2 regions of the Serratia nevei genome follow, and region 2 is predicted to be linked to the other one. Evidence: predicted binding sites of a transcription regulator. Region 2 holds the regulator's gene; the other holds the start of a gene.
The links. The regulator CRP, encoded in region 2, controls carbon source genes, mostly activating them, when cyclic AMP is high. The targets are predictions, from matches to a motif close to ATGTGANNNNNNTCACAT.
Positions count from the first base shown of each region.

Region 1: V8N38_RS00155 (PTS mannitol transporter subunit IICBA) is a predicted target of CRP. The motif match lies at 5,645-5,662, and genes of this name have one in related genera.

Region 1 covers NZ_CP149940.1:27,664-35,170, forward strand. Annotated here, with positions in the region: gene V8N38_RS00135 (autotransporter outer membrane beta-barrel domain-containing protein) at 1-600, shown strand, start outside; gene glyQ (glycine--tRNA ligase subunit alpha) at 1,346-2,263, shown strand; gene glyS (glycine--tRNA ligase subunit beta) at 2,273-4,342, shown strand; gene V8N38_RS00150 (DUF3053 domain-containing protein) at 4,651-5,370, shown strand; gene V8N38_RS00155 (PTS mannitol transporter subunit IICBA) at 5,911-7,507, shown strand, end outside.
Region 2 covers NZ_CP149940.1:4,959,706-4,967,212, forward strand. Annotated here, with positions in the region: gene tauA (taurine ABC transporter substrate-binding protein) at 1-965, opposite strand, end outside; gene V8N38_RS23745 (PhzF family phenazine biosynthesis protein) at 1,080-1,862, opposite strand; gene V8N38_RS23750 (LysE family translocator) at 1,873-2,475, opposite strand; gene V8N38_RS23755 (hydrolase) at 2,595-3,575, shown strand; gene V8N38_RS23760 (YheU family protein) at 3,572-3,805, shown strand; gene V8N38_RS23765 (phosphoribulokinase) at 3,957-4,826, shown strand; gene V8N38_RS23770 (OsmC family protein) at 4,865-5,272, opposite strand; gene crp (cAMP-activated global transcriptional regulator CRP) at 5,655-6,287, shown strand; gene V8N38_RS23780 (YccS/YhfK family putative transporter) at 6,338-7,507, shown strand, end outside.

The DNA of each region.
Region 1 (7,507 bases), 410 kb from region 2:
TCGCTGGCGCTATTCGAGCATGGCTGGGTCAACGCCGATCTGCACTATGCGACGATGGATTATGACGACATCCGCCGCAGCATGCGGCTGGGGCCGCTGACGCGCACCGAAACCGGTTCGACCACCGGCAAGCAGTGGGGCGCGCGCGTGACCGCCGGCTATGACTTCCCGATTACTTCTTACCTGACCACCGGGCCGGTCGCGCAGTTCGCCTGGGATTACAGCCGCGTTTCCGGCTACGGTGAAGATGGCGATGACAGCACCGCCATGCGCTTCAACGATCAAACTTATCACTCGCAGATCGGCGCGCTGGGTTGGCGGCTGGATACGCAATTCGGCGTGTTTAACCCTTATGCGGAAGTGAGTTATCAGCATCAGTTCGGCGACGACGTCTACCGCGCCGGCGGTGGCCTGAAATCGACGCAAACCTCGTTCACCCGCGACAGTGCGGGCCAGGACAAAAACTGGGTGGATGTCACGCTGGGGGCCAACATGCCGTTGACGGACAGGGTATCGGCCTTCGCCACCGTGTCGCAAACCGGCGGGCTGAGCAGCGGCGAGCAGTTTATGTATAACGTCGGCGTCAGCGCGCGTTTTTGAATTGGCCATCGGCGCGCTCAACGGCGCAGGAGAAGCCATAAGGGCTGATAAGGGATTTAAGCGGGGGGCGGCCTGGCGTGAATTATGCGGGCCGCAATGACGTTGGCGGAAATACAAAAAAAAACTGATCCTATGAAAGGATCAGGTAGCCACTTGGCCAACACCAGGGAAAATTTTATTTATTATTGTATAACCAAAGATTAACTGTCAATTTGTTTCTGTGGCCCGTTTGCGCCGTATTTCATCCCTGACCTTCCCTTCATACCCAGAGCCTCGGTCCGCCGTGCGCTATCGCCTTATTTTTCACGTTCATAAGAAATAATCTGGCACTTGATCACATTATCTCTCGGTGAGGGGAGTTTTTTAGTTGATAAAATTAACAAAAATAACATTGGCGCAACTTTATCTTGTGGCAAATATAAGGATATGCGTACGTAAATCAGCCTGAATTTGGCCGGCGAGGGGAGATATCGCGTTCAGCTAATTGCTTATTTAAACGGCGGTGAGTGATATTTTTGTTAAGCTCATCTAATGGATTTGGCGGCGTCACGCCTTTCAGGCCGGCTCGTGGATGGCGAGGGGGCCGGCCGGAGCGCTGTGTCTTCACGCTGCGGCCGACGTGTGAAAATCCAGCGCTTCTCGCCCCGATTCGCACTTGTTGCCGGATTCTGGCTGTATATCTTACGGTCAAAGGGTATACTGGCCCATTCCATCTAAATCCACTTGTATCGCGTGCGAATTCAACATGCAAAAGTTTGATACCAAGACCTTCCAGGGCCTGATCCTGACACTGCAGGATTATTGGGCGCGCCAGGGCTGCACCATCGTTCAACCATTGGACATGGAAGTCGGCGCGGGAACCTCACACCCGATGACGTGCCTGCGCGCACTGGGGCCGGAGCCGATGGCCGCCGCCTATGTGCAGCCATCCCGCCGCCCGACCGACGGCCGCTACGGCGAAAACCCGAACCGTCTCCAGCACTACTACCAGTTCCAGGTGGTGATTAAGCCGTCGCCGGACAACATTCAGGAACTCTACCTGGGCTCGCTGAAAGAGCTGGGTCTGGATCCGACCATCCACGACATTCGCTTCGTGGAAGACAACTGGGAAAACCCGACGCTCGGCGCCTGGGGCCTGGGTTGGGAAGTGTGGCTGAACGGCATGGAAGTGACGCAGTTCACCTACTTCCAGCAGGTCGGCGGCCTGGAGTGCAAGCCGGTGACCGGCGAGATCACCTACGGCCTGGAGCGCCTGGCGATGTACATCCAGGGCGTGGACAGCGTGTACGATCTGGTGTGGAGCAACGGCCCGCTGGGTGTTACCACCTACGGCGACGTGTTCCATCAGAACGAAGTGGAGCAGTCCACCTACAACTTCGAATATGCCGACGTCGACTTCCTGTTCTCCTGCTTCGAGCAGTACGAGAAAGAAGCCCAATCGCTGCTGGCGCTGGAAAAACCGCTGCCGCTGCCGGCCTACGAACGCATCCTGAAGGCGGGCCATACCTTCAACCTGCTGGACGCGCGCAAGGCGATTTCGGTGACCGAGCGTCAACGCTACATTCTGCGCATCCGCACGCTGACCAAAGCCGTTGCCGAAGCCTACTACGCTTCCCGCGAAGCGCTGGGCTTCCCGATGTGCAACAAGAAGAACGAGAACTAAGAGGCAGCCATGACTCAACAGACTTTCCTGGTGGAAATCGGCACGGAAGAGCTGCCGCCGAAGGCGCTTCGTTCCCTGGCGGAATCTTTCGCCGCCAACTTCACCGCCGAGCTGGACAACGCCGGCCTGGAACACGGTGACGTGAGCTGGTTCGCCGCACCGCGCCGCCTGGCGCTGAAAGTGGCCAACCTGAGCGCGGCGCAGGCCGATCGCGAAATTGAAAAACGCGGCCCGGCGATCGCCCAGGCGTTCGACGCCGAAGGCAAACCGAGCAAAGCGGCCGAAGGCTGGGCGCGCGGCTGCGGCATCACCGTCGATCAGGCTGAACGCCTGGTGACCGACAAGGGCGAGTGGTTGATGTACCGCGCCCACGTCAAAGGCCAGTCGGCGCAGCAACTGCTGGCCGGCATGGTCAGCACCGCGCTGGCTAAACTGCCGATCCCGAAACTGATGCGTTGGGGCGACTCCGACGTGCAGTTCGTGCGTCCGGTACATACCGTCACGATGCTGCTGGGCGCCGATCTGATCCCAGGCACCGTGCTGGGCATCGACTCTGCGCGCACCGTGCGCGGCCACCGCTTCATGGGCGAAGCCGAGTTCACCCTCGACAACGCCGACCAATACCCGCAGATCCTGCTGGAGCGCGGCAAAGTGGTCGCCGACTATGAAGCGCGTAAAGCCCTCATCAAGCGCGATGCCGAGCTGGCGGCGCAGAAGATTGGCGGCAAGGCCGATCTGAGCGACAGCCTGCTGGAAGAAGTGGCCTCGCTGGTGGAATGGCCGGTGGTGCTGACCGCTAAATTCGAAGAGAAATTCCTGGCGGTGCCGGCGGAAGCGCTGGTGTACACCATGAAGGGCGACCAGAAGTATTTCCCGGTGTATGACGCCGCGGGCAAACTGCTGCCGAACTTTATCTTCGTGGCCAACATCGAGTCGAAAGACCCGCAACAGATCATCTCCGGTAACGAGAAGGTGGTGCGTCCGCGCCTGGCCGACGCCGAGTTCTTCTTCAACACCGACCGCAAGAAACGCCTGGAAGATAACCTGCCGCGCCTGGAAACCGTGCTGTTCCAACAGCAGCTGGGCACCCTGCGCGACAAAACCGACCGCATTCAGGCGCTGGCGGGCTGGGTTGCCGGCCAGATTGGCGCCGACGTCAACCACGCCACCCGCGCGGGCCTGCTGTCGAAGTGCGACCTGATGACCAACATGGTGTTCGAATTCACCGACACCCAGGGCGTGATGGGCATGCACTACGCGCGCCACGACGGTGAGGCGGAAGACGTCGCCGTTGCGCTGAACGAGCAGTATCAGCCGCGCTACGCCGGCGATGCGCTGCCGCAGTCGCTGGTGGCCTGTTCCCTGGCGATCGCCGACAAGATGGACACCCTGGCCGGCATCTTCGGCATCGGGCAGCATCCGAAAGGCGATAAAGACCCGTTCGCGCTGCGCCGCGCCGCACTGGGCGTGTTGCGCATCATCGTCGAGAAAAACCTGCCGCTGGATCTGCAGACCCTGACCGAAGAGGCCGTGCGCCTGTACGGCAGCAAGCTGACCAACGCCAAGGTGGTCGACGAGGTGGTGGAATTCATGCTGGGCCGCTTCCGCGCCTGGTATCAGGAAGAAGGCCACGCGGTCGATACCATTCAGGCGGTGCTGGCGCGCCGTCCGACCAAGCCGGCCGACTTCGACGCACGCGTCAAGGCGGTGTCTCACTTCCGCACGCTGGAAGCGGCGGCGGCGCTGGCAGCGGCCAACAAACGCGTCTCCAACATTCTGGCCAAGTCCACCGAAACGCTGAACGACAGCGTGCGTGCCTCGGTGCTGAAGGACGCGGCGGAGATCCAGCTGGCGACTCACCTGGTGGTGCTGCGCGACAAGCTGCAGCCGTACTTCGCGGCGGGCAACTACCAGGAAGCGCTGGTGGAGCTGGCCGCGCTGCGCGAGCCGGTGGATGCGTTCTTCGATAACGTGATGGTGATGGCGGACGATGCGGAAGTGCGCGTGAACCGCCTGACGCTGCTGAGCAAGCTGCGTGAACTGTTCCTGCAGGTGGCGGACATCTCCGTGCTGCAGTAAGCGATTCTCTGCCGTGAAAAGGCGCCTGCGGGCGCCTTTTTTTATTTCCGTTTCCTGGGCGCGAAGGCAAGGTCGCCTGGCGACTTGGGGGGCGACTTGGGGAAATTGAAGCGTCCGGTCGCCGACGGCAATGAACCTCAGTGCGTTTTGCGCACGATTTTCAACCGCATCCGGCCGGGGTAATGCTCACCGCAGGCGGAATCGCGTATCGGAACGCCGCCAGTTGATCTATTCTTATAGGCGCACGGAGTGCGGAAAAAGGGGCGGAGTCCAATGAAAAAGCAGGTTTATAACAGGAGTTATGTCACATGGCGGTAGGGATCCAGAGCAGAGGTTTCGCGCGTTGGTTGGCACCGGTATTGGCATTGTTGGTGGTCATGCAATTGACCGCCTGCGGCGATAAAGAGCCGGAACAGCGCAAAGCATTTATCGATTACTTACAGAATACCGTGATGCGCAGCGGGGCGAACATCCCCACGCTGAGCGAAGATCAGAAGCAGAAGTTCGGCAACTATGCCGGCGATTACGCGATTTTGGTCGGCTTCTCGCAGCAGTTGTCCAAGTCGGTCGGCGCCAGCCTGACCCCGGCGCTGGATCAGATTAACCAGATCCGCACCGCGCAGGACTATCTGAACAAACGCGATGCGCTGCAGCAATCGGTCGGGGCGTTGAACCTGCTGGGCCAGCAGATCCAGTCCGCCAAATCACAGGCGGATACCGCCCGTGCGGCGCTGAAGCAGCCCGACGATCTGAAGGCGGTATACAACCAGGCCTATGACAAAATCGTCACCGCACCGGCCAACGCCCTGATGCCGGCGATCCCGACCACCGCCAGCTTCGTGCAGGATCTGGTGCAGGTTGGCGATTTCCTGCAGAGCCAGGGCAATCAGGTCAGCTTCAACAACAACGGCGTGCAGTTCCGTACCGCGCAGCAGGTGGCGCAGTACAACACCATGATGTCGAATCTGGTGGCCAAACAGCAGAACCTGGTAAACGCGCAGAAAGCCATTCAAAGCGTGACGCAATAAAGCCTCCACGCACGCAGCAGGCCGGCATTGCCGGCCTGTTTTATTTCCCCTCAGCGTTTCCAATAGCTTGCTGGTTTATTGCGCAGGCTTCTGTACTACACTTCAATTAATCCATTCATTCGGCAATGTAGTTTTCTTTCATTCATCACTTCGCTAGTTCCCGGCGGGATGAGTGCTCACAGGGAAGATCAAACAGAGCGTCGCGATCGGGCGCTGCAGCCAAAAATAAATTGTGATGTTTGTCACAATTTAAAAACAAATCACTAATTTAAAAATGTGACAAATATCACATTATTATGGGTTTCAAGGCGGTTTTTTTCTCACTGTGCTTTTTTTACACGCCATAAATGTGATCTTTGTCACTATGAAGGGTGGTTTGTTGGGGTGTTGTATGTGATTTGTATCACAAAAAATCCGTGAAGTTCGCGTGACAAAAACAGCGTGATAGAGTCCGTTTCGCATACAGCGGCAACACGGCTGGATCGTCACAACAATAATCACGCGCTCTATTGTCAGCGCGTAACAATAGGGGTGTGTTTTATGTTTTCACCAGACATCAAGGTCAAAGTACAAAACTTTGGCCGCTTCCTGAGCAACATGGTGATGCCCAACATCGGCGCCTTTATCGCCTGGGGGATTATCACCGCGCTATTCATTCCAACCGGCTGGCTGCCGAATGAAACCTTAGCCAAGCTGGTCGGCCCGATGATCACCTACCTGCTGCCGCTGCTGATCGGTTATACCGGCGGGCGGCTGGTGGGCGGCGATCGCGGCGGCGTCGTCGGCGCCATCACCACCATGGGCGTCATCGTTGGCGCCGACATGCCGATGTTCCTCGGCGCGATGATCGCCGGCCCGCTGGGCGGCTGGGCTATCAAGCACTTTGACCGCTGGGTGGACGGCAAGATCAAAAGCGGCTTTGAAATGCTGGTGAATAACTTCTCCGCCGGCATCATCGGCATGCTGCTGGCGATCCTGGCCTTCCTCGGCATCGGGCCGCTGGTGGAGGTGCTCTCCAAGCTGCTGGCGGCGGGCGTACACGTCATGGTGACGAACAACCTGCTGCCATTGGCGTCCATCTTCGTTGAACCGGCGAAAATCCTGTTCCTGAATAACGCCATCAACCACGGCATCTTCTCGCCGCTGGGTATCCAGCAGGCTACGGAAGCCGGTAAGTCGGTGTTCTTCCTGATTGAAGCCAACCCAGGCCCGGGCATGGGCGTACTGATGGCCTACATGTTCTTCGGCCGCGGCAGCGCCAAGCAATCCGCCGGCGGTGCGGCAATCATTCACTTCCTGGGCGGCATCCACGAAATCTACTTCCCTTACGTGCTGATGAACCCACGCCTGCTGCTGGCGGTGATCCTGGGCGGCATGACCGGCGTCTTCACCCTGACGATGCTGAACGGCGGCCTGGTTTCTCCGGCTTCTCCGGGTTCGATCCTGGCGGTGCTGGCGATGACGCCGAAAGGCGCCTACTTCGCCAACATTGCGGCGGTGTGCGCAGCCTTTGCCGTCTCCTTCGTGGTGTCCGCTTTCCTGCTGAAAACCTCCAAGGTGAAAGAGGATGACGATCTGGAAGCCGCAACCCGTCGCATGCAAGAGATGAAATCGCAGTCCAAAGGCGGCGCAGCGGCGTCGGCATCGGTCGACGGCGATCTGAGCACCGTGCGCAAAATCATCGTTGCCTGCGATGCGGGCATGGGCTCCAGCGCCATGGGCGCCGGGGTGCTGCGCAAGAAAGTGGCCGACGCCGGGCTGAAGAACATCTCGGTGACCAACAGCGCCATCAACAGCCTGCCGGACGACGTGGATCTGGTGATCACCCACCGCGATCTGACCGAGCGCGCGATGCGCCACGCGCCGCAGGCCCAGCACATCTCGCTGACCAACTTCCTCGACAGCAAGCTGTACAGCGATCTGGTCGATCGCTTGGTGGCGGTCAACAAAACCAGCGACAACCAGCAGAAGGTGCTGGGCGCGCTGGACGACAGCTTCGAAGCCGGTGAGCCGAACCTGTTCAAGCTGAGCGAGAGCAACGTGTTCCTCAACCTGCAGGCCAGCGACAAAGAGCAGGCGATCCGCTTCGCCGGCGAGCAGCTGGTGAAAGGCGGCTACGTCGAGGCGGAGTACGTGC
Region 2 (7,507 bases):
ACAAAGCGGTCGGTCACGTAAGCGCTGTAGTCGCTGTCGACCTGCGGGATCTTGCCCTGCTGCTTGAGGAATTCGGCGGTATCGCGGATCGCCTTGTCCACCGGCTGGCCGAGCTGGGCAACCTGATCCGCCACCGGCAGATAACGGTTTCCCTTCACCAGCTCCGGCACCTGCGCTTCCGGCACGCCGCTCAGGCGCGCCAGCGTGCTGAGGTGGTTCGGATCTTTCAGCCACTGTTCCGGCGCCGCCAGGTAGGCTTTTTGCGCCTGCAGGGCGCTGGCGGCAAAGGCGGTCACCACGTCGGGATGTTTCTCGGCAAAGTCTTTGCGCACCACCCACACGTCCAGCGTCGGCGAGCCCCATTCGCCCACCTGCGCGGAGTCGGTCAACACCTTGCCCTGTTTGGCCAGTTCGTTGACCACCGGCGCCCAGACGTAGGCGCCGTCGATGTCGCCGCGCTGCCAGGCGGCGGCGATGGCCGGCGGCTGCAGATTGAGGATCTTCACCTGCTCAGGCTTGATGCCCCAATGCTTGAGCGAGGCCAGCAGGCTGTAATGGGTGGTGGAGATAAACGGCACCGCAATGCGCTTGCCGATCAGATCCTGCGGGCTTTTGATGTCATTTTTCACCACCAGCGCTTCGGAACTGCCGAGCTGCGAGGCGATGAGGAACACTTCGATGGGGAGTTTCTGGCTGGCGGCCACCGCCAGCGGGCTGGAGCCGATATTGCCGATCTGCACGTCGCCGGAGGCCAGCGCACGCAGCACGCTGGAGCCGCTGTCGAACTTACGCCAGTCGACCGTCGCGCCGGACCGTTTGGCGAAGCTGTTTTCCGCCTGCGCCACCTTGGCCGGTTCTGCCGACGTCTGGTACGCCACGGTCACATCCACCGCGTAGGCGCTGGTTGCGCTGAGCGACAGCGCCAACAGCGCCGCGTTGCGTAAGGAAAAGAGTTTGCCCGCCATGTTCCGCTCCGTTGATAAAAATCTGTTCAGTTGCTGACAGTTTTATCTGAGCGATGACGGGCTATAAAAGAATAAAAAAGTCTTCTTTATTACCGTGAGTAATATAAACGCGGGTTACAGCGCGATACTTCCGCGCAGGAACACATGAGCATAGCCGCCGAGCAGCGTGCGATCCCCGTGCAGTTCGCAGAACAGTTCGCCGCCGCGTGCCGAGATCTGCTGCGCATGCAGCCGATGGCGGCCGAGACGCGCCGTCCAGTAAGGCATCAGCGTGCAGTGCGCGGAGCCGGTAACCGGATCTTCACCGCCGTCGAGCGTGAAATAACGCGACACGAAGTCCACGGTGTCACCCGGCGCGGTAACGATTACCGCACGCCCGGCCAGCGCGATCAGCGCCGGGATGTCCGGCCGCAGCGCGCGTACCTGCGCCTCGTTTTCCAGCACCACCATCAGCGCTTTCGCCTGCCACACCTCCTGCGGCTGCACGCCCAGCAGCGCCGCGAGGCCCGCCGGTTCAGCCACCTTCTGCGGCGGCCGCGCAGGGAAATCGAGCACCAGCCGTTCCCCGTCCTGCGCATCGCGCTTGACGAACAGCTCGCCGCCGGCCGAACGGAAGCGGATATCCTGCAGCGCCGGATTGATCGCGCTGAACATCACATGCGCCGCTGCCAGGGTGCCGTGGCCGCAAAGATCGACCTCGCGTTCCGGGGTAAACCAGCGGATAGCAGTCATGTCGCCGTCATCCCAGACAAAGCTGGTTTCCGGCAGGCCGATCTCGTTGGCGAGCGCCTGCAGCCGCTCAGCCGGCAGCGGCTGCGTCAGCAGGCAAACCCCGGCCGGGTTGCCGCGCAGCCCTTTGCCGGTAAAGGCAACCACGTGATAATAATTTTCCGCCATCGTTCGCTCCTTAATGCCAGATCAGTAACACACAGGCTGCGGTCAACAACCCCATGGAACCGTTGAAGATAACCCAGGCCTTTTTGCTGCGCAGCAGGCGGCCGATCACGGTGCCGAACGCCAGCCAGATAATGCCGGCGACAATGTTGACCACCAAAATGCCCAGCGCGATCGCCGCAATGGATCCGTTGTACTTATCGCCCGCCAGGCTGAAGCTGGCCACCGCCCCCAGCGCCATCAGCCAGGCTTTCGGGTTGAGGAACTGCAGCAGCCAGCCCTGATACAGCCGCACCGGCTGCGGCGGCGCCACGTCGGTTTCCAGTTTTTCATAGGCGGCGGTGGCGACTTTCCACGCCAGCCACAGCAGGTACAGACTGCCGAGGATTTTCAGGATCAGGTGCAGCGACGGGTAGACCAGGATCAGGCTGCCGACACCGAAGGCCACCAGCAGCAAAATGCTTTGCATGCCGAGCATGATACCGACCATCAGCCACAGCGATCGCATAAAGCCGAAGTTAGCGCCAGAGGTGGTCAACAGCAGGTTATTGGGGCCAGGCGTGATGGCGGCGACCCACAGGAAGCCCAGCATCGAAAGGAATAAACTCGGTTCCATGGCACGGGTGCTCCTCACCCAAGGCGCTTTTTTGCAGTATCATTGTTAGTTCTTGGTATTGAAGCTAACAGTGCGCTAGGGATCTCACAATAGCCGCCCACAACATTTTTACTCAGCCTATGCCTAACACTTTTCGCCCTCTGACCGGGGCCAGTAACCCGCACCTGCAAACGCTGTTGCCGCGGTTGGTGCGCCGCCGCGTGTTATTGAAACCGCATTGGCAACGGCTGGAATTGCCCGACGGCGATTTCGTCGATCTCGCCTGGAGCGAAGATCCGGCGCAGGCGCGCGACAAACCGCGCGCGGTGCTGTTCCACGGCCTGGAAGGCAGCTTCTACAGCCCCTACGCACATGGCCTGCTCAACGCCTGGCGTGAGCGTGGCTGGCTCGGCGTGGTGATGCACTTTCGCGGCTGCAGCGGCGTGCCCAACCGCAAGCAGCGCATCTACCACTCCGGTGAAACCGAAGATGCACGCTTCTTCCTGCGCTGGCTGCGCGACCGCTACGGCGAGGTGCCAACCGCGGCGGTAGGCGTTTCGCTCGGCGGCAACATGCTGGCCTGCTATCTGGCGCAGCAAGGCGCCGACAGCCTGCTGCAGGCGGCGGTGGTGGTCTCGGCGCCGCTGATGCTGGAGCCCTGTGCCTACCGCATGGAGCAAGGCTTCTCCCGCGTTTATCAGCGCTACCTGCTGGGGCAGCTGAAACAAAACGCCACCCGCAAGCTGTTGCACTACCCGGACACTCTGCCGCTCAAGCTGTCACAGCTGAACGGGTTGCGACGCATTCGCGAATTCGACGACGCCATTACCTCGCGCATTCACGGCTTTAGCGACGCTATCGACTACTATCGCCGCTGCAGCGCCCTGCCACTGTTGCCAGCTATTCAGACGCCGCTGCTGATCATCCATGCGAAGGACGATCCCTTCATGACCCATGAGGTGATCCCCGACGTCGCCGGCCTGCCGCGCAATATCGAATATCAACTGACCGAGTACGGCGGCCACGTCGGCTTCGTCGGCGGCACGCTGAAAAAACCGCACATGTGGCTGGAACATCGCATTCCGGCCTGGCTTTCCCCTTATCTGGACATCCCGACGTGATCATTCCCTGGCAAGAACTGGCAACCGACACCCTGAACAGCCTGATCGAATCCTTTGTACTGCGCGAAGGCACCGATTACGGCGAACACGAACGCTCGCTGGAACAGAAGGTGGAGGACGTGCGCCGCCAGCTGAAAAACGGCGAAGTGGTGCTGGTGTGGTCGGAACTGCACGAGAGCGTCAACATCATGCCGCGCGGCCAGTTCCGCGCCGGGCAGGAAGAAATTTAGTGGCGCTCGGTTCTATGACTGACGGAAAAAATCAGGTAACAATGGGGCATTGCAAACCAGCGCGCGCCATTTTTTCCTGAGATAGAGAGCGTCAACAAGAGCCACAATAATCCCCTGACGCCGGCGCATTCAACACGGAGTGACAACCATCATGTCTGCCAAACATCCCGTTATCGCGGTGACCGGTTCCAGCGGCGCCGGCACCACCACCACCAGCGTGGCGTTCCGTAAGATCTTCCAACAGCTCAACATCCGCGCCGCCGAGCTGGAGGGCGACAGCTTCCATCGCTACACCCGGCCGGAAATGGACGCGGCGATCCGCAAGGCGCGCGATCTGGGCAGACACATCAGCTATTTCGGCCCCGAGGCCAACGACTTCGGCCTGCTGCAGCAGAGCTTTATCGACTACGGCAAGAACGGCACCGGGCGCTCGCGCAAGTATCTGCACACCTACGACGAAGCGGTGCCCTACAATCAGGTGCCGGGTACCTTCACCCCGTGGGAACCGCTGCCGGCGCCGACTGACGTGCTGTTCTACGAGGGGCTGCACGGCGGCGTGGTCACCGAGCACCATGACGTGGCCAACCACGTCGATCTGCTGGTCGGCGTGGTGCCGATCGTCAACCTGGAGTGGATTCAGAAACTGATCCGCGATACCGGCGAGCGCGGCCACTCTCGCGAAGCGGTGATGGATTCGGTGGTGCGTTCGATGGAAGATTACATCAACTACATCACGCCGCAGTTCTCGCGCACCCACATCAACTTCCAGCGTGTGCCGACGGTGGACACCTCCAACCCGTTCGCCGCCAAGGCGATTCCCTCACTGGACGAAAGCTTCGTGGTGATCCACTTCCGCGGGCTGGATCAGATAGATTTCCCCTATTTGCTGGCGATGCTGCAGGGCTCTTTTATCTCACACATCAATACGTTAGTGGTTCCGGGCGGCAAGATGGGGCTGGCGATGGAGCTGATCATGGCGCCGCTGGTGCAGCGGTTGCTGGAAGGCAAGAAGATCGAATAAATGCGTTGAGCGCGGCGCCGGGCCGCGCTCCGTTTCGATTACGCCGGTTGGCGGATCTCGAAGCTGTGGGTCACCGTGGCAGCCTTGTTGAGCATCAGCGCCACCGAGCAGTACTTCTCCGCCGACAGGTTCACCGCACGCTCGACGATCTTGTTGGTCAGGTCCTGGCCGGTAACGATGAAGTGCAGGTTGATATGGGTGAACAACCGCGGGGCTTCTTCGCGGCGCTCGGAGGTCAGCTTCACCTCGCAGTCGCGCACGTCGTTGCGCCCTTTTTGCAGGATGGACACCACGTCGATCGCGCTGCAGCCGCCCACCGACATCAGCACCATCTCCATCGGGCTGGGCGCTTTATCACCGGCGTTGCCGTCCATCAGCACCTGGTGGCCGGAGGCCGATTCCCCCAAAAACGTTAACCCTTCCACCCATTTAACTCTTGCCTGCATTCTGGTCACTCCGGTTGATTTCTTAAAATCAGAGTACGCTTTCGCATAGAAACAGGCAACGTAACCTGATGCTAATCATGCTGAAGCGAGACAACACGAGACACCCGCCTTACTCTGTGCTACAAACAGAGCCGCAATAAATCTTTCCGGGACACTGAATTTCAGGGAAACGCCCAGAGAAAGGCTCCTTTACCGGTATGTTAACAGAATGTAGCTTGCAGCGCTTACGGCAAGTTAATATGCTAGAGCGACAGCGTATTTTTATGACACGCCTCAAAACTTGCCGGTAGCCCTCGCTCATGACTGCGGCTACAGGCGGGTTTTACAGGGAACTCTGACCCCTGTGACACAAGGCAGCGATAACAACAGAGGATAACAGCGAATGGTTCTCGGCAAACCGCAAACAGACCCTACTCTCGAATGGTTCCTGTCTCATTGCCATATCCACAAATATCCATCGAAGAGTACGCTGATTCACCAAGGTGAAAAGGCCGAAACGCTTTACTACATCGTGAAAGGCTCCGTCGCGGTGCTGATCAAGGATGAAGAAGGTAAAGAGATGATCCTGTCCTACCTCAACCAGGGGGATTTCATCGGCGAGCTCGGATTGTTCGAAGAAGGCCAGGAGCGCAGCGCCTGGGTTCGCGCGAAAACCGCCTGTGAAGTGGCCGAAATTTCCTACAAGAAATTCCGCCAGCTGATCCAGGTGAACCCGGACATCCTGATGCGTCTGTCCGCCCAAATGGCGAGCCGCCTGCAGGTCACCTCCGAAAAAGTGGGCAACCTCGCCTTCCTGGACGTTACCGGCCGCATCGCGCAAACCCTGCTGAATCTGGCGAAGCAACCCGACGCCATGACTCACCCGGACGGCATGCAGATCAAGATCACCCGTCAGGAGATCGGCCAGATCGTCGGCTGCTCCCGTGAAACCGTTGGCCGTATTCTGAAAATGCTGGAAGATCAAAACCTGATTTCCGCCCACGGCAAAACCATTGTCGTCTACGGCACCCGTTAATCCCTGAAAAAACGGCGCAGTCTGCGCCGTTTTTTTGTCTGCTCTCTGCCATGTGGCGCCGCCTGATCTACCACCCGGAAATCAACTACGCACTGCGACAAACGCTGGTGTTGTGCCTGCCGGTACTGTTCGGCCTGCTGATAGGCCAGCTGCAGCTCGGCCTGATGTTCTCCCTCGTGCCCGCCTGCTGCAATATCGCCGGGCTGGATACGCCGCATAAGCGCTTCTTTAAACGGCTGATCGTCGGCGGTTCGCTGTTCGCCTTCAGCAGCGTGCTGCTGCAACAGGCCCTGCTGTGGCACGTGCCGCTGCCGGCGCTGATGCTGGGCCTGGCGCTGCTGCTCGGCGTCACCGGGGAAATCAGCCCGCTGCACGCCCGGCTGTTGCCGGCGGCGCTGGTGGCCGCCATCTTCGCCCTCAGCACGGCCGGCACGGTACCCATCTGGCAGGCGCCGCTGCTGTACGCGATCGGCACCGCCTGGTACGGCTTATTCACCTGGTTCTGGTTCAAGCTGTGGAAAGAGCAGCCGATGCGCGAGACGCTGAGCCAGCTCTACCTGGAACTGGCGGACTATTTCGAAGCCAAATACTCACTGCTGACCCAGCACACCGATCCGCAGACCGCGCTGCCGCCGCTGCTGGTGCGCCAGCAAAAGGTGATGGATCTGATCAGCCTGTTGTACCAACAGCTTAATTTCCTGCCGCACGCCAACAACCTCGAGCAAAAGCGCCTGCAGCGCGCCTTTCAGGTGGCGATGGACCTGCAGGAGCACATCACCGTCAGCCTGCATCTGCCGGAAGAGGTGCAAAAACTGGTGGAGCAGAGCCAGGCCGAAGCGATCATTCGCCGCAATGCTCAGGTGATCGCCGGCCGACTGCGCGTGGTGGCGCACGATATTCTCTATCATCAACATTCGAAGCGCTTCTCCATGACCCACGAGCTGGCGGCGCTGGAAAAAATGGCGGCGCAGCATCCCGATAATCCGGTCGGCCAGTTTTGTTATTACCACTTCAGCCGCATCGCCCGCCTGCTGCGCACCCAGCATCCACTGTACCGCCGCGACCTGATGCCCGGCCAGCACCGCCTGCCGTTTTGGCCGGCGCTGGTCAGCTATCTGTCGTTCAAATCCACCGCCCTGCGCAACGCCGCGCGGCTGGGCGTAGCGCTGGCGGTCGGCAGCAGCCTGGGTGCGGTATTCAACCTGCCGAAGCCTTACTGG